Regions from separate parts of the Mesorhizobium sp. WSM4906 genome, predicted to be linked through region 1. Evidence: predicted binding sites of a transcription regulator. Region 1 holds the regulator's gene; each other region holds the start of a gene.

What was found. The regulator PhoB, encoded in region 1, activates phosphate uptake and scavenging genes when phosphate is short. The targets are predictions, from matches to a motif close to TGTCATNNANCTGTCAT.
Region 2: the regulator PhoB is predicted to act here: its motif matches at 4,234-4,250, upstream of QAZ22_RS16470 (esterase-like activity of phytase family protein).
Region 3: the regulator PhoB is predicted to act here: its motif matches at 2,237-2,253, upstream of QAZ22_RS23705 (RNA degradosome polyphosphate kinase).
Region 4: the regulator PhoB is predicted to act here: its motif matches at 2,303-2,319, upstream of QAZ22_RS02540 (DUF1045 domain-containing protein).

Annotation. Positions count from the first base shown of each region.
Region 1 covers NZ_CP121355.1:1,826,380-1,831,813, forward strand. The annotation lists gene pstA (phosphate ABC transporter permease PstA) at 1-338, shown strand, start outside; gene pstB (phosphate ABC transporter ATP-binding protein PstB) at 335-1,138, shown strand; gene phoU (phosphate signaling complex protein PhoU) at 1,157-1,864, shown strand; gene phoB (phosphate regulon transcriptional regulator PhoB) at 1,885-2,574, shown strand; gene QAZ22_RS08650 (ROK family transcriptional regulator) at 2,877-4,118, opposite strand; gene xylF (D-xylose ABC transporter substrate-binding protein) at 4,480-5,434, shown strand, end outside.
Region 2 covers NZ_CP121355.1:3,463,501-3,468,934, forward strand. The annotation lists gene QAZ22_RS16460 (MFS transporter) at 1-1,034, shown strand, start outside; gene QAZ22_RS16465 (MATE family efflux transporter) at 1,057-2,529, opposite strand; gene QAZ22_RS16470 (esterase-like activity of phytase family protein) at 2,652-4,133, opposite strand; gene QAZ22_RS16475 (LacI family DNA-binding transcriptional regulator) at 4,308-5,333, opposite strand.
Region 3 covers NZ_CP121355.1:4,928,734-4,934,167, reverse strand. The annotation lists gene QAZ22_RS23720 (amino acid ABC transporter ATP-binding protein) at 1-199, shown strand, start outside; gene QAZ22_RS23715 (FAD-dependent monooxygenase) at 672-1,898, opposite strand; gene QAZ22_RS23710 (zinc-finger domain-containing protein) at 1,927-2,172, opposite strand; gene QAZ22_RS23705 (RNA degradosome polyphosphate kinase) at 2,410-4,605, shown strand; gene ppx (exopolyphosphatase) at 4,602-5,434, shown strand, end outside.
Region 4 covers NZ_CP121355.1:554,110-559,543, reverse strand. The annotation lists gene iolE (myo-inosose-2 dehydratase) at 1-738, shown strand, start outside; gene QAZ22_RS02550 (DUF3329 domain-containing protein) at 803-1,015, shown strand; gene iolB (5-deoxy-glucuronate isomerase) at 1,397-2,209, shown strand; gene QAZ22_RS02540 (DUF1045 domain-containing protein) at 2,357-3,064, shown strand; gene QAZ22_RS02535 (alpha-D-ribose 1-methylphosphonate 5-triphosphate diphosphatase) at 3,089-4,231, shown strand; gene phnN (phosphonate metabolism protein/1,5-bisphosphokinase (PRPP-forming) PhnN) at 4,228-4,854, shown strand; gene QAZ22_RS02525 (ABC transporter permease) at 5,018-5,434, opposite strand, start outside.

The sequences.
Region 1 (5,434 bases):
AAGCCGGCACCGCCATCGGCGCGCCGCGCTGGGTGGTGATCCGCTCGGTCGCCTATCGCGCGGCGCTTTCCGGCATCGTCACCGGCATATTGCTGGCGATCGCCCGCATTTCCGGCGAGACGGCGCCGCTGCTCTTCACCGCTCTCAACAACCAGTTCTGGTCGAGCAATCTCAACGCGCCGATGGCCAGCCTGCCGGTGACCATCTTCCAGTTTGCGCTCAGCCCCTATGAGGAATGGCAGCAGCTGGCCTGGACGGGCGCACTCATAATAACCCTGACGGTTCTCGGGCTGAGCATCTTCGCCCGCAGCCTTACCGGACGCAGAGAGGACAGATGAAACCGATGTTGTCCACCGACCTTAACGTAGCCGACACGGCCGTCGAGAAGGCCAAGATCGAGGTCAAGAACCTCAACTTCTACTATGGCCAGTCGAAGGCGCTGAAGGACATCAACCTGTCGCTGCCCGAGCGCAGCGTCACCGCCTTCATCGGGCCGTCGGGCTGCGGGAAATCGACTCTGCTGCGCGTGCTGAACCGCATCTACGAGCTCTACCCGAAGCAGAGCGCGGAAGGCCAGGTGCTGCTCGACGGCAAGAACATCCTCGACCGCTCGCAGGACCTCAACCTGCTCAGGACCAAGATCGGCATGGTGTTCCAGAAGCCGACGCCGTTCCCGATGTCGATCTACGAGAACATCGCCTTCGGCGTCAGGCTGTACGAGAAGATCAGCAAGGCCGAGATGGACAACCGGGTCGAGTCGGCGCTGAAGCGCGCGGCGCTCTGGAGCGAGGTCAAGGACAAGCTCAACGCCAGCGGCCAGAGCCTGTCCGGCGGTCAGCAGCAGCGGCTTTGCATCGCCCGCACCGTGGCGGTGAAGCCGGAGGTCATCCTGCTCGACGAACCGGCCTCGGCGCTCGACCCGCTGTCGACCGCCAAGATCGAAGAGCTGATCGACGAGCTGCAGGCCGACTACACGATCGTGATCGTCACCCACAACATGCAGCAGGCGGCGCGCGTGTCGCGGCAGACGGCGTTCATGTATCTCGGCGAGCTGGTCGAGTTCGACCGGACGGAGAAGATCTTCACCTCGCCTCGCGAGAAGCGCACGCAGGACTATATCACCGGCCGCTTCGGCTGAGTTTCATACGAGGACATAATCATGGCCCATACGGTCGCTTCCTTCGACGAGGATCTGAGGCAGATCAGCCAGCTTATCCGTGACATGGGCGATCTCGCCGGCTCGATGGTCGGCGCGTCGACCAAGGCCCTGCTCAATTCCGACAACGCGCTGGCGCAGCGCGTGGTCTCCGACGACGCCATCATGGACGCGCGCCAGCGCGAGCTCGACGATCGCGCCATCACCTTGATCGCCAAGCGCCAGCCGATGGCCGACGACCTGCGCAGCGTGGTCGGCGCGATCCGCATGGCCGGCGACCTCGAGCGCATCGGCGATCTCGCCAAGAACATCGCCAAGCGCGTCGGCTCCGTCGGCGTCAGCGCCGCGCCGCGCGACCTGTCGCACTCCATCGACTCGATGGCGCAGCTGGTGCTGATCCAGGTCCAGGGCGTGATCGAGGAGTACACGGTGGGCGACGCCACGGCGCTCGCCAAGCTCCGGAACGACGACGAGCGCATCGACGTCAAATACACCTCCGTCTTCCGCGAGCTCCTGACCTACATGATGGAGGATCCGCGCAACATCACGGCCTGCACGCATCTCCTGTTCTGCGCCAAGAATCTGGAGCGCATCGGCGACCACGTCACCAACATCGCCGAGAATGCCTATTATGTGCTGACCGGCACCCAATTGCCCGCAAACCGTCCGAAGCAGGACGAGACGGCGATGTCGGCGCCGGCGGCCTGACAAACGAAGGTACCTGCTAAATGATCGCGCCACGCATCATGGTGGTGGAGGACGAGGAGCCGCTGGGGGTGCTGCTCCGCTACAACCTCGAATCCGAAGGCTATCAGGTCGAGGTGGTCACCCGCGGCGACGAAGCCGAGATCCGCCTGCAGGAGAACGTGCCCGATCTCCTGGTGCTCGACTGGATGGTGCCGGCGGTTTCCGGCATCGAGCTTTGCCGCCGCCTCAGGATGCGGCCCGAGACCGAACGGCTGCCGATCATCATGCTGACGGCGCGCGGCGAGGAAAGCGACAGGGTGCGCGGCCTCTCGACGGGCGCCGACGACTATCTGGTCAAGCCGTTCTCGACGCCGGAATTCATGGCCAGGGTCAAGGCGCTGTTGCGCCGCGCCAAGCCGGAGGTGCTTTCCAGCGTGCTCAAAGTCGGCGACATCGTGCTCGACCGCGAATCACACCGCGTCTACCGCAAGAAGAGCGAGATCAGGCTCGGTCCGACCGAGTTCCGGCTGCTCGAGTTCATGATGCGGCATCCCGGCCGGGTGTTCTCGCGCAGCCAGTTGCTCGACAATGTCTGGGGCGAGACGATCTATATCGACGAGCGCACCGTGGACGTACATGTCGGGCGCCTGCGCAAGGCGGTCAACAACGGCCGCATGCCCGATGTCATCCGCACCATACGCGGCGCGGGATACGCAATCCGCGAGGATTAGGCGCACCGTTCGTGGAATTGACGCGTCCGCTACCGGATCGCATGCGTTGGTGAGTAGCTGAGACGCTCGTGCTTCGTCATCCACGGGCGGAGCAAGGAGCGAAGCGACGCGGCGCAGACCCGAGGATCCATTCCGTGACGTCGACGCGGCACTGCGGTGCAGAATTCTGCTCCGCTGCGCATTTCGATCAAGGTGACGGCATGGATTCCAGGGTCTTCGCGACGGAGCTTCGCTCCTGCTCCGCCCTGGAATGACGAAAGCTCAAAAGGCCTTCGCTAATCTCCGGCGATTCGGAAAGCCGCTCAGGCCACATTCTTCCCGGCGCCCGCCCTTGCCTGGACGCCCGGGGCGAAAATCTCCTGGTCGACGAAGGTCAGCGCGCGCATGGCGCAGCCCTCGCGGATCAGCGGCAGTTCGTTCGGCTCAGTGTCGAAGGAGATCGATTCCGAGTGCTGGCCACCGGCGGTCTGGGCGATGGCCTCGCGCAGCGACGGCTCGATCAGGTCGAAAGCGGCGGCGCTGACGCCGACCATGGCGACCGGCGCCGGGTCTATCAGCGCGAACAGGCTGCCGAGGCCGAAGCCCAACGCCTCGCCCGCCCGGCGGTATGCCTCGCGCTCCGGGCCGTCCTTCTCCCGCGCCTTGGCGGCAAGCGCCCGCATGTCGGCGTCGCCGACGTCGACCGGCTCGGCGTCCTCGCTCATCTTCATGGCGCTGCGCCAGATGGCGTAGTTCCCGGCATAGGCCTCGACGCAGCCGCGGCGTCCGCAACGGCAGAGCGCGCCGCCTGGACGATGGATCATGTGGCCGAACTCGCCGCCGGAAGAATGCGTGCCGGTGAACAGCTCGCCCTTCAGCACCAGGCCCATGCCGATGCCGTGCGACAGCAGGATGGCAATGAAGTTGTCGCGATAGCGGTTGGGGTCGCGCCATTGCAGCGCCACCGCCATCATGTTGCAGTCGTTCTCCATGGTCGCCGGGATGCCGAATTCCTTTTCCAGGATGTCGGCGAAAGGAATGTCGGTCAAAGGCGTAATCGGCGACCACAGCATTGCCCGCGCATGGGAATCGGTGATGCCCTGGATGCCCATGGCGATGCGGGCGACGCTGCGGACATCGAGGTCGGGGTCTTCCAGCCGGCGCCGGACGATCGCCACGCATTCGCCGATCAGCTCGTCGCGCGGCATGGTCAGCGTATCGAGGCGCCGCTGCTCCTCGGCGATGACCTGCCCGGCATAGTCGATGACGGCGACGGAAAGGAAATTCAGCGACAGCACCACCGTCACCACCGCGGCCGCCTCGGGGTTGAGGGCGAGGCCGACCTGCGGCCGGCCGCGCTTCAGCGATGCCGCCTCGCTCGGTTTGCTCTCGGCCAGGATGCCTTCCTGGATCAGGTCCGAGGAAATTGCCGAAATGGTCGAGTGGCTGAGCCCGGTGGTCGCGGCGATCTCCGTGCGCGACGGCTGGCCGGCGCGGCGCACGGCCGAGAGCACCATGGCGCGGTTGCGCCGGCGCAGGTCGTCGTGGCGGATCCCGACCGACATTTTTCTCCTCCCGGTCAGCGCGGCCTCTTGATAATGCATGGGCCGTCGGCGACACGCCAGATCGGTTCGGTTGCGGATACAACACCACCGAACCGCTCTGGATTTTGTTTCATTCAGTTCCCACGGCAGCGGCTCCGCGCTTCCTGTGCAACTGTTTTCAGGATAGTGGCAGAAGCGGCCAAGGCTGTCATTATTTATTGCGGGCCTCGAAAAAAAGTTCGCGGCACCTCAAAAACCATCAGAATCGCAGTTGACAGTGCTTCGGCGTTGGATCAGTGTTTTTTCGAGGCTCGAAAAAAAGCCTCTGTTACCGGCCTTGGGGCCAGTCTGGGTCGCGCCGCAAGGGCGCAGGGAGGAAATCATGAAGAGATTCGCAACCGCCATGCTGGCGGGTGTCGCCATGTCGTTGACGCTGGCGTCGGTCGCAGAGGCGAAGGACAAGGTGATCGGCGTTTCGTGGTCGAATTTCCAGGAAGAGCGCTGGAAGACCGACGAAGCGGCGATGAAGAAGGCGATCGAGGCGGCCGGCGACAAATACATTTCGGCCGACGCGCAGTCCAATCCGGGCAAGCAGCTGACCGACGTCGAAAGCCTGATCTCGCAGGGCGCAAACGCGCTGATCATCCTGGCGCAGGATGCCTCGGCGATCGGCCCGGCGGTGCAGAAGGCGCTCGACGAGGGCATTCCGGTCGTCGGCTACGATCGCCTGATCGAGAACAAGGATGTGTTCTACCTGACCTTCGACAACAAGGAAGTCGGGCGCATGCAGGCCCGCGAGGTGTTTAAGGCCAAGCCTGAAGGCAACTACGTCTTCATCAAGGGCTCGGGCGCCGATCCGAATGCGGATTTCCTGTTCGCGGGCTCGATGGAAGTGCTGAAGGAAGCCATCGACAGCGGCAAGATCAAGAATGTCGGCGAGGCCTATACGGACGGCTGGCTGCCCGCCAATGCGCAGAAGAACATGGAACAGTTCCTGACCGCCAACGACAACAAGGTCGATGCGGTCGTGGCGGCCAATGACGGTACTGCCGGCGGCGTCGTCGCGGCGCTGACGGCGCAGGGCCTGGCCGGCACCGTTCCGGTCTCGGGCCAGGACGGCGACCACGCGGCGCTCAACCGCATCGCCCTCGGCACGCAGACCGTGTCGGTGTGGAAGGACGCCCGCGAGCTCGGCAAGAACGCCGCCGAGATCGCCTCGCAGCTCGCCGACGGCAAGAAGATGGCCGACATCGCCGGCGCCAAGGACTTCACCACGCCTGGCGGCAACACCGTCAAGTCGCTGTTCCTGACCCCGATCGCCATCACCAAGGACAATC
Region 2 (5,434 bases), 1.6 Mb from region 1:
ATGCCGTGTATGTGGTCGGGAATCTGGCGGCGCTGCTGTTTTTCGGCCGATTGTCGGATGTCATCGGCCGCCGCCCGGCGGCGATGGCGGCAATGGGCGTCGCCGTGATCAGCGCGCTGTTTTTCCTCTTTGCCGAAAACCTGGCTTGGCTCGACATCGCCCGTATCCTCAGCGGGCTCGGCATCGGGATCGGCGCGGGAACCGGAACTGCCTGGCTCGCCGAACTGATCGAAGGCGAGGACAAGTCGCGCGCCGCCATCATTGCCACCAGCACCAACTTCGTCGGCCTCGGGGCCGGTGCGTTGGCGTCGGGGCTGCTCGCCGAATACGCGCCCTGGCCGCTCAGGCTGACGTTCGCAGTCTATCTCGCCTTGCTTCTGCTGGTGACCCTCATGCTCTGGCGCACGCGAGAAACCGTGCCGCAAACCAGGCGGCTCGTCGAAATTTCGATGCGGCCGCGGCTTTCGGTTCCCGCCGGCATTCGCGCGCAATTCGTGGCGCCGGCGGTCACCGGCTTCGGCGCCATGGCGCTGGTCGGCTTCTATGCGGCGCTGGCGCCGAGCATCATGGCGCAGCAGCTTCACGTGACCAACCACGCCGAGGCCGGCGGGCTGTTCTTCGAACTGTCGATCGTGGCGGCCGCGACGATCCTGGCGACGGCACGACTGTCGAGCCGCTTCACGATGCTTGCCGCGCTCGTGTCAATGATCCCAACCGTGGCGCTGATCGTCGCGGCGCAGGTCTTCGCCTCCACGGCAGTCATGATCATCGGCACGGCGCTGTGCGGCGTTGCCGCCGCCTTCGGCTATCGTGGCGGCCTGCAAGTGGTAAACCACATAGCGCCGGCCGACCGCCGCGCCGAGGTGGTTTCGGCCTTCTTCGTCTGCTGCTTCTGCGGCAATGCGCTGCCGGTCATCGGCATCGGCGTGCTGTCGAGCCTGACCAGTGCTACCGTCGCAAGCCTGGCCTTTGCCGGCATGATCACGATCTTCGCGCTGGTGGCGCTGGGGTTCGGCCTGCGCTACGCGAGGTGATGTCGAACAGCGCAGCGATGCCTCAGCCGTTCGGCGTTTCGGGCGAAAGGTGCGCGCGCTGGCGCGGCACGCCGAGGCCGGTGTCCGGAGGCTCGCCCGCGGCCGGCCGCCCCTCGATCATTTGCATGACCCGCCAACGGCCGAAACGATAATAGGCGGCGGCCAGCATGAGCGAAGTTATCGAGCCAGCCGGGAAACTCCACCAAAGCGCCTCCTGGCCGATCACGCTCCTGAAGGAATAGGCGAAGCCGGTACGAACGATCAGCACCGAGATGATCAGGATGATGAGCGGCGGCATGACGGCGCCGGTGGCGCGCACCGTGGCAAACAGCACGATGGTGATGCCGAACAGGATGAAGGACCACGACGCCACCTTGTTGATGTGGGCGGCGATGTCGATCGCCGTGCTGTCGCCGGTCAGGAACAGGCTGAGCACCGCGCGATCGAAAACGAACAGCAGCGCCACCAGCGCGCCGGTGAGCACGAGGTTGAACCCGACTCCCGAAGCGGCGACCCTACCGATGCGATCCCAGCGCCCGGCGCCGACATTCTGCGCCGCCATCGAGGAGACTGCGGCGCCGATGGCCAGAGCCGGCATCTGGATATAGGTCCAGAGCTGCGCCGCGATGCCGTAGGCCGCTGCGACCTGCGAGCCGTAGGAATTGACGATCCCCATCACGGTCAGCGCCGCGGCCGAGATGACGATCATCTGCAGGCCCATCGGCACGCCCTTGAAGACGACGATGCGCAAAAGCGCCGGGTCCGGCTTGAGCAGGGCGAGGTCGCCGCCCGCCAGCCGCAGCGGATTCTTGCGCGCATAGAGCACGATCAGGATGGCGACCACGCTCACCGTCTGGCCGATCAGCGTCGAGGTGGCTGAACCGACAATGCCGAGCTCGGGGAAGGGGCCGATGCCGCGGATCAGCAGCGGGTTCAAAACGACGTCGAGCACGACCGCCAGCGCCATGAAGACAAACGGCGTGCGCGAATCGCCAGCGCCGCGCAGCACGGTCATGACAAAGGACAACAGGTTCATCATCGGCACGGCGACGAAGATGATGCGCAGATAGGCGCGCGCCAGCGGCAAGGCGTCCGCCGGCGTGCCGAGCCCGGTGAGGATGGCGTCGACCCAGATCCAGCCGCAGACCGCGAACACCATCGAGACGAGGAAGAAGAAGGTCGCGCTGGTGCCGACGATACGCCGCGCCTCGGCCAAGTCGCGGGCGCCGACGGACTGCGCGACCAGGATGGTCGCCGCCATGCCGATGCCGAACACCGTGCCGAGGATCAGGAACAGCACCAGATTGGCGTTCGAGGTCGCGGTCAGCGCCGCCTCGCCGAGGAAGCGCCCGACCCAGACGGCGTTGATCGAGCCGTTGAGCGACTGCAGCACGTTGGAGCCGAGCACCGGCAAGGCAAACAAAAGCAGCGTGCGCGGAATCGGGCCGCTGGTCAGGTCGCCGGTCCGCCGGCGAGCGGGCTTGTCGTCATCCATGTTGTTATCCATGGTGGGGCGGGCACCGAAAATGAATCAGGCCCGCGATGCTATCGCAGGCCTGATGGTGATGCATCCCTTGCGGGTTGGATGCCTCGTGGCACCCGACCCGATGAACGATGTTAGTTCGCGGCGAGGCTGTTTCCAGACAGGCCGGGGATCGTAACCTGATAGACCAGGAAGGTGGTGTCGACATCGGCGCCATCCTCGGCCTTGTAGGGCGCGCCGACCTGGAAGCCGTCCTGGGTGAGGAAGTCGTTGTCGTTGGCGACGAACAGGAAATAGTCGTCGGGCAGCTTCGGATCGAGCACGCTCACCAGCGACATCGCTTCCCATTTCTCCGAGAGGTTGTTCTTGTCGTTCGGCGCGCCATTGTGCAGGCCGAAGCGGCCGAGCTCACCCTTGTCGTTGATATCGATGAAGGTCGTGAGCTTGGCCGGCGTCACCGACGGATCGAGCACGCCCTTCGGCGCGACCGGCTTGTCGGCGGCGTCGAACGGACCATTGGCGATATCGGTCGCGCCCGTCAGGTCGACAATGTTGATCTTGCGGTAGAGCGACTCGGCGTCCTTCAGGCCCTGGCCGTTGCCGCTGTCGCGAGCCAGCATCAGGAAACTCTTGTCGGACAGCGCCACGATCTCGCTCTGCGCGGCCACCTTGGTCTTGCCTTTGGCGTCCTTGAACACCGGCAGCGGCACGACATATTCGTGCGCCAGCTTGAGGTGGGCGAGGTCGGAGGCGTCATAGACGAGCGCGCGGGTGTTCTGGCGCGTCGAACCGGAATCGCCGCCATCCTGGCGCGGCGCTGACTGCAGCACCGCGATCAGGAACTTGCCGTCCGGCGTCATCGACATGCCTTCGAGGCCCTGGTTGTTCTGGCGACCGGTCTCGGGATCCTTCGGATCGGGCTCGGCCGCGCCAGGGCCGGGGTTGTCGGAAGCGAAGTTCGGCTTGCCATGGCGCATCGGCACCAGAGCCGCCGGCGGCTGGGTGGCCGACATCAGATGACCGTCGGCCGAGAAGCGGTAGATGTTGGGGCCATATTCGTCGGAGATGAACATGGTGCCGTCGGGCAGGCGCACGATCGCCTCGTCGTCCAGCGCCAGCTTGCCGTTGTCGGCCTGCGGCAGGATCGGCATGTCGCCGGCGGCCGGGCGCACGCCGTTGAGCGGATCAAGGCCGGTGGCGTCAGCGCCCTTGTCGTCGGTCAAGAGCATGGTGTCGGCTAGCGTCGCCTTGACGCTCGACTGTTCCTGGCCGGCGGCGGGCGCGGCGCCCGGAGCGGTCGGGGTCAGCTCGATCGAAATGGTGTTGAGGCGCGGCCGGTAGTCTGTGGTGCCGACGACGTTGTAGCCGCGGTCCGGCAGCAGCCACAGCGAGCCCTTGTAGCCGGCGCCGTCACGCGTCCAGGACTTGGTGTCGATCGACATGCCGGAGCCCGAACCGAAGGTCTCGCCGAACTTGTCCTTCTGGCTGGCCGGAATGCGGCCGATCCCGACAAGCCCCTTGTTGACATAGGCGACGCCGTCGGCGAGCGCCGGGGTCAGGGTGGTGAACAGGGCAAGCGCGATGCCGAGCGAGACAGTGCGGTTCAAACTTTTCATGGATATCCCCTTCTTGACGAACAGATCGGCCAATGCCTGGAAGGGCGCGGCATCGAAGATGCGGCGAGCCGGTTTCCGTCGAGCGGTCTAGGACTTGAACGTGATGGTTGCGTGACAGTTTCCCTTCTCCTACAAGGGGAGAAGGGAAAAGCCAAGGGGAGAAGGGAAAAGCGCTCAATCGCTTTCCCGCGCGATCAGCTCCAGCGGCCAGACCTCGCGGATGGTTCGCGGTCCCTCCGGGCCGGCGAAGGCAGGGAGCGAGGCGAGCAGCATCTCGGCCAGTCGCCGGCCCATGGGCTCCAGCGACGGACGGAAGGCGGTCAACGCCGGCGAGAAGTAGCGGCAAAGCGGCGTGTCGACGATGACGATCACCGCTATGTCGTGGCCGGGCCTGATGCCCATCTCGGCCAGCGCCTTGCAGCCGCCGAGCGCCATGGCGTCATTGTTGAAGATGATCGCCGTCGGCCGGTCCTTGGAGAGCATCACGCGCGGCGTCACCTGGTAGCCGCCGGGCTCGTTGATGAAGCCGTCGGCGATCAGGCCGGGGTCGACTTCGATGCCGTGCCTCTTCAGCGCCTTGCGGTAGCCGTCGAGGAACAGGTAGCCGAAGTTGAGATCAAGCGAAGGGCGGATGGCGGCAATGCGGCGGTGGCCGTGCGCGACCAGCCGGTCGACGGCTTCATCACCCGCCCTCTCGAAATCGATATCGAGCGAAGGATAGGTGTCCCCGCCGGATTGACTTCGGCCAAGCGTGGCGAAGGGAAAGCCGGCCTTGCTGAGGTAGTCGATCCGATCGTCTTCCCGCCGTGTATTGGCCAACACGACCGCGTCGGCCCGGCGCGTCTCAACCACGCGGCGCAGCCTCTCCTGCTGATATTGGCCTGGCTCACCCATGACGACCATCAGATCTAGGTCATACTCGGCGAGCCGCGCCTGCAGCCCGGTCAGGAAGGGAATGAAGAACGGCTCGCCATATTGCTGGTCGCCCGGATGCGGCTGCAGCATGAAGGCGATCGAGCGGGTGGCGCCCTGGCGCAGGCTGCGGCCGGACTGGTTGGGCGAATAGTTCAGCTTCCTGGCCGCCTCCAGCACGCGCTGGCGGGTCTCGGCATTGACGTCGGCGCGACCGTTCAAGGCGCGCGACACGGTGCCGATCGAAATGTTCAGGTGACGCGCGAGATCGTGGATGCTGGACGCCAAGGCAGGTTCTCCCCCTTCTTCGCTAGCACCGGCCGGCGCTCAGGCCAAGCAGCCGATGACGATTTTCGCGAGTGGGTGATTGACATTCTACGCCATCGGGT
Region 3 (5,434 bases), 3.1 Mb from region 1:
GGAGACGATGGTTGGCCTCGCCGAGGAAGGCATGACCATGCTTTGCGTCACCCACGAGATGGGCTTTGCCCGCAAGGTCGCCAACCGCGTCATCTTCATGGATCAGGGACAGATCGTCGAGCAGAACACCCCGGCCGAGTTCTTCGACCATCCGCGTCATGAGCGCACGAAACTGTTCCTGTCGCAGATCCTGCACTGAGCGATCGGAGAGCGATTTTGAGAAGCCCGGCCGGCGGCGCCGAAGCTGCCAATCTCCCCCCAAGTGGTCTAGGGGATGCACACATCTTCTGTGACCGGCGTGACTGATCGGGCTGGAGGCTTGATTGCCACGTGGTTCCGCCAATCCGTCGCTGCTTCGCAGCGCCACCTTTCCCCCCTCCGGAGGGAAAGGAAGGGAGCGTTGCTGGACGAGCGCTGGCGGTAAAACGCTTGGCGCCTTTCCTCTACCCCGTCGATCGGGGGAGAGGTGGCTCGGCGAAGCCGAGACGGAGTGGGGGTCGACCAGCGCTGCGTTGGACAGTCATGCGCCAAGCCATGCACGCTATCGCCAAAGACCAGCCGCTTGGAAATGTGTGCATGTCGTAGCCCAAGTGGTGGAGATGTCCGGCAGGACAGAGGGGGGTGCTGTCCCGCCGGCCAATCCAATTTTGTCGGCCACCCACTAAAAGCCCCTACCGCCTCACAACCTTCTCCTCCCACCCGTAAAGCCAATCCAGATCCGCGGCGAGCTTCTCTGCCGGCCGTGTCGCCAGCACCAGGTTGCGGGCGATGGCCACCGGGCCCCAGGCGTGCCAGGCGAGGCGGTTGAGCGCGCCGCGCCCGAGCACCTTTTCGATGCGCGGGCGCCTGAGCTTTTCCCAGATGGTGAGGCTTTGCTTCGGATCGCTGGCTGCGATCAGGTTGGCGAGCATCGAGGCGTCCTCAATTCCCATCGCCGCGCCCTGCGCCGCGAACGGCGTCATGGCATGCGCGGCATCGCCGATCAGCGCGATGCCCTCCGGCATCGTCCAACGCCGTTGCTCGACGGTGTGGATCGGAAACGCTGTCCATGGTCCGGCGAGCGCGGCAAGCCGCGCCAGGGCCGCCGACGTGCCGCGCATGGCGCCGGCAAGAATGGCGGGGTCGGCATGGCCGGACCAGCCTTCCGCGATGCGCTCGCCCTTGGTGAAGGCGGCCAGGTTGACGGCGCTGCCCTTGCTCACCGGATAGGCGACCATATGGAAGCCCGGGTGCAGGAAGGTGGTGACGCAGTCGCCCGCGCCGGTCGCCGCAAAGGCCTGGCCGGCGGCGCTTTCCGCCGCCACCGTGGCGCGCCAGGCGAGCTCGCCGGAGAAGCGGTTCTTCCCGAAAGCTGAATCGATGCCCGCAAGCTGCCTGCGAACAGTCGACCAGACGCCGTCGGCGCCGACCAGCAGGTGTCCGGCGGCCTCGATCTTTCCGCCATCCGTTTCGGCTGTGACGGCGATGTTTTGCGGCTCGACAGTGATGTCCGTCACCCGCGCGCCGGTGACGAGTTGGATCTCGGGCAGCTCGGCCATCCGCATTGTCAGCGCAGTGTGCAGATCGGCGCGATGCGCGACCAGATAGGGCGCGCCCCAGCGGTTCTCCCCAGCCTGGCCCAGCGGCACCCGCGCCAGCTCGCGCAAGGTGGCGGCGTCCTTCAGCACCACCGCTTCCGGCCTGACGGCGCTTGTCGCCAAGCGGTCGAGCACGCCGAGCCGGCGCAGGATGCGGGTCGCGTTGGGGGAAAGCTGGAGCCCGGCGCCCACCACTTCGAGCTGCCTGGCCTGTTCCAGCACGGTCACGACGCAACCGCGCTCGGCAAAGGCGAGCGCCGCAGTCAGGCCAGCTATGCCGGCCCCGGCGATGACGACCTGCCGGGACCGCGCTTCAGTCATGATCTGGCAATCATCCGCGACCTGCTAGTCAGGCGGCCTGGTCGATATAGAGGCAGCCGGCAGGCTCCGTTTCCGTCGCCTTCAGCTTCGGCGAATAGCGGTAGAGCGTCGAGCAGTAGGGGCAGACCTTCTCATCGTCGTCGCCCATGTCGAGGAATACATGCGGATGGTCGAAAGGCGGATTGGCGCCGGTACACATGAATTCCTTGACGCCGATGTCGATGACCGGATGGCCCGCATCGTTCTGGAAATGGGGAATGGAACCGCCTGCCATCGTCGTCTCCTTCAGTTCGGACCCGTTTGCATCTGGATCATAACCTGCCAGTTTGCAAGATCGATGAAATGAAACTGTCGCAAAAGGCTGGCAGAGGATAAGTTGAGCCGGTTAAGCGCATGACCTCGGGGAACTACCGATTCCGTGACATCATGCGTCATGAAAGCGTGTTAGAGCGTCGGTCACGCGTCCGGCGGTGTATGGCGCTCCAAAAGGGACGGTTGCGGGCAAGGAACCATGAATGAACTGAAACCGGTACAGAGCGAATTCGTCACCGTCGAGGCGGCAAGCCCCGACGGCGGGAATCCCGACCGTTTCGTCAACCGCGAGTTCTCCTGGCTGCAGTTCAACCGGCGCGTGCTGGAGGAATCGCTGAACGAGCACCATCCGCTGCTCGAGCGCGTCCGCTTCCTGTCGATCTCGGCCGCCAATCTTGATGAGTTCTTCATGGTCCGCGTCGCCGGTCTCGCCGGCCAGGTGCGCGAGGGCATTGTGCTGAAGAGTCCGGACGGCCGCACGCCCGAGCAGCAGCTCGAGCAGCTGCTGCGCGAGGTCGAGCGACTGCAGGAAGACCAGCAGAAGAGCCTGTCGACCTTGATGGAGCTGCTCAACAAGGAAGGCATCGAGAGCATCACCCGCGACGCGCTCAGCAAGGACGAGAAGGCCTGGCTGGAAGAACATTTCCAGGAACAGGTCTTCCCGGTGCTGACCCCGCTGTCCATCGACCCGGCGCATCCGTTCCCGTTCATCCCCAATCTCGGTTTCTCGATGGCGCTGCAGTTGCGCCACCGCAAGAATGGCGAGGAGATGAGCGCGCTGCTGCGCTTGCCGGTGGCGCTGCGGCGCTTCATCCGTCTGCCCGACCGCAAGCACCACGTGCGCTTCATCCCGCTCGAGGAAGCGGTCGGCATCTATATCTCCAAGCTGTTCCCCGGCTATGAGGTCAAGGGCTCCGGCACGTTCCGCATCATTCGCGACAGCGATATCGAGGTCGAGGAAGAGTCGGAGGATCTCGTGCGCCTGTTCGAGACGGCGTTGAAACGCCGTCGTCGCGGGTCCGTGATCCGCATCGAATTCGACACGCTGATGCCGGCCGAGTTGCGCGACTTCGTCGCCGGCGAACTCGGCGTTTCGGCAAGCCGCATCAGCGTCTTGACCGGTCCGCTGGCGCTCAACCAGATCTCCGAGATCGTCGCCATCCCGCGTGACGATCTCAAATTCACGCCCTACAATCCGCGTTTTCCCGAGCGCATCCGCGAGCATGGCGGCGACTGCCTGGCCGCTATCCGCGAGAAGGACATCATCGTCCACCACCCCTACGAATCCTTCGACGTGGTGGTGCAGTTCCTGCGCCAGGCGGCGGCCGATCCGGAAGTGGTGGCGATCAAGCAGACGCTCTACCGTACCTCGAACGACAGCCCGATCGTGCGCGCGCTGATCGACGCGGCCGAGGCCGGCAAGTCGGTGACGGCGCTTGTCGAGCTCAAGGCGCGCTTCGACGAGGAGGCCAACATCCGCTGGGCGCGCGACCTCGAGCGCGCCGGCGTCCAGGTCGTCTTCGGCTTCCTGGAGTTGAAGACCCACGCCAAGATGTCGCTCATCGTGCGCCGCGAGGACGGCAGGTTGCGCAACTACGTGCATCTCGGCACCGGCAACTATCATCCGGTCACGGCGCGCATCTACACCGACCTGTCCTTCTTCACCACCGATCCGACGATCGCGCGCGACGTCGCGCAGATCTTCAACTTCATAACCGGCTATGCCGAGCCGGCCGAAGAGATGCGCCTTGCCGTGTCGCCCTTCACGCTGCGCAACCGAATCCTGAGACACATCTCCGATGAGATCGTCCATGCGCGCGAGGGCCGGCCGGCCCGCATCTGGATGAAGATGAACGCGCTGGTCGACCCGATCGTCATTGACGCGCTCTATGACGCCAGCCGCTCCGGCGTCGAGGTCGACCTCGTCGTGCGCGGCATCTGCTGCCTGCGGCCGCAGGTGCCGGGCCTGTCCGAGAACATCAGGGTGAAGTCGATCGTCGGCCGCTTCCTGGAGCACAGCCGCATCTTCTGCTTCGGCAACGGCCACGGCCTGCCATCCGACGAAGCGATCGTCTACATCTCGTCCGCCGACATGATGCCGCGCAATCTCGACCGCCGCGTCGAAACCCTGGTGCCGATCACCAATCCAACTGTGCATGAACAGGTGCTTGGCCAGATCATGCTCGGCAACGTCATGGACAACCAGCAAAGTTTCGACGTATTGGCTGACGGCACCTCCCGGCGCGTCGTGCTGGAGGAGGGCGAGGAACCGTTCAACGCGCAGGAATATTTCATGACCAATCCGAGCCTCTCCGGACGGGGTGACGCGCTGAAATCGCATGCGCCCAGGCGCATCGCCCAGTTCAAGCGCCGCAAGAAGAACGCCGCCGCGTGATTTCAGTCTCCCAGGGCCGGCTCCAGGACCGGCGGCCGCTGTCGATCATCGACATCGGCTCGAACTCGATCCGCCTCGTCGTCTACGAAGGGCTGGCGCGCTCGCCGACACTTTTGTTCAACGAAAAGATGCTGGCCGGCCTCGGCCGCGGCATCGTTTCGACGGGCAAGCTCGATCCCGAGGCGGTGACGCGCTCCATGGAGGAGTTCCGCCGTTTTCGCGCGCTTTCGGATCAGGCCGGCGCCGAGCACATGTATGTGCTGGCAACAGCGGCGGCGCGCGAGGCGATCAACGGCCCGGATTTCATCCACCGCGCCGAGGACGTGCTCAAGACCGAGATCCGCGTGCTTTCCGGCCGCCAGGAGGCGCATTATTCGGCGCTCGGCATCATATCCGGCTTCCACCCGGCCAACGGCATCGCCGGCGACCTTGGCGGCGGCAGCCTTGAGCTCATCGACATCAATGGCGAAACGATCGGCGACGGCATCACGCTGCCGCTCGGCGGCCTGCGCCTGCAGGACATGGCCAAGAACTCGCTCGTCCAGGCGCAGAAGATCGCGCGCCAGGAACTGGCGCGGGCGAAGTTGCTCAAGGGCGGGCAGGGCAGGGTCTTCTATGCCGTCGGCGGCACCTGGCGAAACCTCGCCCGGCTGCATATGGAGATGAGCAACTATCCGCTCGGCGTTATGCATCATTACGAGATAGCCGCCGACAGTGCCCAGAACTTCCTCAGGCAGGTGGCCAAGGGCGAGGTCGAGAAGGTCAGGGGCATCGAGGGTGTCTCCAAGAACCGCCGCTCGCTTCTGCCTTACGGCGCCGTCGTGCTGCA
Region 4 (5,434 bases), 1.3 Mb from region 1:
GAGGCCGACGTCACGCTCTGCGGCGGCTGGTTTTCCGGCACGCTGGTCAATGAGGATCTGGCCAGGAACAAGGATCGCATCCAGCCGATGATCGACCTGTTCAAGGCGGTGAGCGCGCCCTGCATCGTCTATGGCGAGGTCGGCCGCTCCATCCAGGGCGACCGCTCCAAGCCTTTGGCCACCAAGCCGAAGCTTTCCGACGACGAGATGAAGGCCTATGGCCGCCGCGTCACCGAATTCGGCGAATGGTGCGCCGACCAGGGCATGCCGCTCTCCTACCACCACCACATGGCGGCGGTGGTCGAGACCGAGCCGGAGCTCGACGCCTTCATGCGCAATTCCGGCGAAGGCATTCCGCTTTTGCTCGATGCCGGCCATCTTGCCTTTGCCGGCGGCGATGTGCTGCGCGCCATCGACAACCACCACAAGCGCATCAACCACGTGCATGTGAAGGATGTGCGCATGGGCGTGATCGACGGGCTCGACCGCACCAAGCAGTCCTTCCTCGATGCCGTGGCGCTTGGCGCCTTTACCGTGCCCGGCGACGGCTCGCTCGATTTCGGCGCCATCGTGCAGAAGTTCGCCGACTACGGCTACGAAGGCTGGTTCGTGGTCGAGGCCGAGCAGGATCCGAAGAAGAACCCGCCGCTGAAGATGGCTCAGGTCGGCCACAAGGAGCTGATGCGGGTGATGACGGCCGCCGGCTATACGGTGGAGACGCAAGGCTTCCCGGCCTAGACGGTGGATTTGCCACGGCGCGCGGTTTATCCGTTGCGCTTTGGGCAAATCCTGGATTGGCGCTATGAAAGACTATGAGCACCCCTTCTTCCGGCCGCTATGGCGACGCATCGCCGTCGTCGCCGTCTGTCTGGTCTGGTCGGTGATCGAGTTCGCCTCCGGTACGCCGTTCTGGGGCGTCATCGCGCTCGGCTTCGCCGGCTACGCGGTGTGGCAGTTCTTCTACCTCTACAAGCCGGTCGAGGAGGACAAGCCCCCCGCCGAGCCGAAGGATTGAAGCGGTCGATGGACTGGAGGTTCTTTTGTATTGGATGTTGCGTGGGTGACGGTTCGTTTGCGTTGGCGATTGGCCGGAACGCCCCTCGCTTCGTCATCCTAGGGCGGAGCAAGGAGCGTAGCGACGCAGCGCAGACCCAGGATCCATGCCGTGACTTTGAAGGTAGTTGTAACGGTGCAGAATTCTGCTCCGGTGCGCCCTTCGACTAAGGTAACGGCATGGATCCTAGGGTCTCCGCGACGGAGCTTCGCTCCTGCTTCGCCCTAGGATGACGAAGTTTGGAGGCTACGGCCAATCCCGAAGGTTTGGGGCGGATTCCTCAGCTGGTGAAATCTCTGGTGCGCCAAACCACCAGAGCCAACAGGCATAGGAGAGACAAAAATGTCGAAACTGCTCGTCAAGGCCGACAAGGGCCACGGCCACGTCGCTCACGTCACCCCGCAAAGCGCCGGCTGGACTTATGTCGGTTTCGATCTGCATCGGCTGCGGCCAGGCGAGACCGCGTCCGGCAAGACGGGCGAGCGCGAAGTCTGCCTGGTTTTCGTCACCGGCAAGGGCAAGGTCTCGGCCGGCGGCAAGGAGCTCGGCCTGCTCGGCGAGCGCATGTCGCCGTTCGAAGGCAAGCCCTGGTCGGTCTATGTGCCGCAAGGCTCCGACTGGTCGGTGATCGCCGACACCGACCTGGAGCTCGCCGTCTGCTCGGCGCCGGGCCTCGGCGGCGGCCTGCCGGCCCGTGTCATCTCGCCCGACGATCTCGGCCAGGAGGTGCGCGGCAAGGGCACCAACACGCGCTACGTCACCAACATCCTGCCCGAGGGCAAGCCGGCCGACTCGCTGCTGGTGGTCGAGGTCATCACACCCGGCGGCCATACCTCCAGCTATCCGCCGCACAAGCACGACCGGGACAATCTCCCAGCGGAATCCTATCTGGAGGAGACCTATTATCACCGCCTCAACCCGCCGCAGGGCTTCGCCTTCCAGCGCGTCTACACCGATGCCGACAGGAACGGCGTGCGCGACCTGGACGAGGCGATGGCGATCGAGGACGGCGATGTCGTGCTGGTGCCCAGGGGCTACCACCCCTGCGCGGCCTGCCACGGCTATGATCTCTATTATCTCAACGTCATGGCCGGCCCGAAGCGGACGTGGAAATTCCACAACGCGGCCGAGCACGAGTGGCTGATGAAGGCCTGAGATTTTTCATCGAGCTCAACCTGTTGGTCCAGTTCGAGAAAATCGTCGGCTAAGGACTGTCGGGGGCTGTCTGCCTTCGAAAACCCATGAAAGCTTCGTCAATCCGTCATGGAAATCACCTATGGCGGGGTCTGACGAGGTTCTTTCATGCGCTACGCCATCTATTTCACCCCACGGCAGGACGAGCCGCTGGCGCGTATCGCCGCCAATTGGCTTGGACGCGACCCCTTCGGCGCGGCGACGCGGCCGGTCGAGGCCGTGGCCGACCTGTCGGCGGCGGAAGTTGCCTTCCACACGGCTTCGGCCAGGCGCTACGGCTTCCATGCGACGCTGAAGGCGCCGTTTCGGCTGGCGCCGAACGAGACCGAAACCTCGCTGCGCGCGGCGCTCGACGATTTCGCCGAGGCGACGCCGCCGGTCGTCATTCCGCGTCTCGTCGTCGGTCAGATCGACGGCTTTTTCGCCCTGGTGCCGGAAGCGCCGTTCGATCCTCTCAACAGCTTCGCCGGCGAGGTTGTGCGCGCTTTCGACCGTTTCCGCGCGCCGCTGACCGAAGCCGAGATCGAGCGCCGCAGCCCCGACTCGCTGAAGCCGGACGAGTTCCGCAACCTCTGCCAGTGGGGCTATCCTTACGTTTTCGAGACGTTCCGCTTCCACATGACGCTGTCCGGCCGCGTCGGGCCACAGGAAAGCCCACGTCTTCGTGCAGCAATCGACAGTCTGTTCGCGGACGTGCTGCAGCACCCGGTGCCGGTGGACGCGCTGACGCTTTTCGTCGAGACCGAACCGGGCGCCCCTTTCATGGTGCTCTCCCACCATGCGCTTGGCCGCCGCCCGGCCAGAAAAACCGCCTGATACCGAGACTAAGGATCGCCTGAAATGACCGCCGAAACCTTCCTCACCAATGCCCGCATCGTGCTGCCCGACGAGATCGTCGAGGGCTCGCTGCTGCTGCGCGATGGCCAGATCGCCGCGATCGAGCCGGGCGCCGCCGCCCGCGCCGGCGAGGACATGGGCGGCGACTACATCATCCCGGGTCTCGTCGAGCTGCACACCGACCATCTCGAAGGCCACTACGCGCCGCGCCCGAAAGTGCGCTGGAACCCGATCGCCGCCGTGCTCGCCCATGACGCGCAGGTGGCGACCGCCGGCATCACCACCGTGCTCGATGCTCTGCGCGTCGGCATGGACGAGGACGCCGACCTGAAGTCCGACGACGTCCGCAGCCTCGCCGACGCGATCGAGGACAGCGTCAGGCAGGATCGGCTCAGGGCCGACCATTTCATCCATCTGCGCTGCGAGGTTTCGGCGCCGGACTGCCTCGAGGCCTTCGCCAATTTCGAGACCGACGACAGGGTCAAGCTCGCCTCGCTGATGGACCATGCGCCGGGCCAGCGCCAGTTCGTCAATCTCGAGACCTATGCCTATTACTACCAGCGCAAGCTGAAGCTGACCGATCGCGACTTCCAGAAATTCTGCGAGAAGCGGATGGCGGAATCGGCCAGGAATTCCGGTCCCAACCGCGTCTTCATCTCCGCCGCCTGCCACGAGCGCGGCATCGTCCTCGCCAGCCATGACGATGCGACGGCCGGCCATGTCGACGAGGCGATTGCGCAGGGCGTGCGCGTTGCCGAGTTCCCGACCACCGAGGAGGCGGCAAGAGCCTCGAAGGCGGCCGGCCTCGGCGTGCTGATGGGTGCCCCCAATGTCATGCGCGGCTCCTCGCATTCCGGCAATGTGTCGGCGCGCACGCTTGCCGGCGACGGTTTGCTCGACATCCTGTCGTCCGACTACATCCCCTTCAGCCTGATCCAGTCGGCCTTCTTCCTCGGCGATGTCGTCGAGGGCATCTCGCTGCCGCAGGCGGTCGCCATGGTTTCGAAGAACCCGGCCGACGCGGTTGGCCTCGCCGATCGTGGCGTCATCGAGCCCGGCCGCCGCGCCGACCTGGTGCGCGTGCGCGTCGACGAGCATGTGCCGGTGGTGCGCACCGTGTGGCGCCAGGGCAGGCGTGTCGCATGATGGTTTCTGCGTCGATCGAGCGCGAGCTCACCGAAACGCTTCCCATCCGCAACGGCGTTTTCGTCGCGGTCGTCGGCCCGAGCGGTGCCGGCAAGGATACGGTAATCGGCTACGCCAAGACGCGCTTCGCCGACGAGACGCGGCTGGAATTCGTGCGCCGCGTCATCACCCGGCCGAGCGATTCCGCGAGCGAGGACCACGACACGCTGGCCGATGCCGCCTTCGCCGAGGCGGAGGCCGACGGCGCCTTCGCCATCTGCTGGGACGCGCATGGCCTGCGCTATGGCCTGCCGGCCGACGTCGACTGGGCGGTCGCCAATGGTCATGTGGCCGTGGCGAATGTCTCTCGCGCCGTCATCCCGGCGCTGCGCGAGCGCTATGCCAATCTGGCCGTGGTCGAGATTACCGCCTCGCCGGAAATCCTCGCCGAACGGCTGGCGGCGCGCGGCCGCGAATCGCGCGGCGAGGTGCTCGCCCGCCTGGCGCGCAGCACGAGCGTGACGCTGTCCGGCCCGGACGTCACCTCGATCGACAATAGCGGGGCGAAAGAGATCGCCGGCGAGCGCTTCGCCGAGGTGTTGCGCAAGGCGATGGCGTTCTCGGACCTTTCGGACCAGATCTAGCGCCTTTCATTCTCCCCTTGTGGGAGAAGGTGGCCTCGCGAAGCGAGGTCGGATGAGGGGTGCTCCAGCTTGGCAAGGACGGTGATCCTTCCAACACCCCTCAACCGTCTCGGCGCTGCGCGCCGATCCACCTTCTCCCACAAGGGGAGAAGGAGGGGTAGCGCTACTCCGCCGGCGCGCCGGCGACGTTCCGGCGCGTCGCCTCCATCATCCGGCGCCGTGCGCGGAACACGCCCCATTGCTGGTCGACCAGCACGCCGATCAGGATCACGCCGCCCATCACCGCGAAGTTGAGCGAGGAAGGGATGCCGAGCAGGTTGACCAGGTTCTGCAATTCCTGCAGCAGCACGGTGCCGAGGATGACGCCCACCAGCGAGCCCTCGCCGCCGCGCAGCGAGAAGCCGCCGAGCACCGCGGCGGCAATGGCGTAGAGCTCGTAGAACTGGCCATGGCTCGCCGGCGAGATCGAGCGCGTATACATGGCGAAATAGATCGCCGACAGCGCCGTCAGCACGCCGCAGATGACATAGGCCGCGATCACGACGCGGCCGGTGCGGATGCCCGAATATTTCGCCGCTTC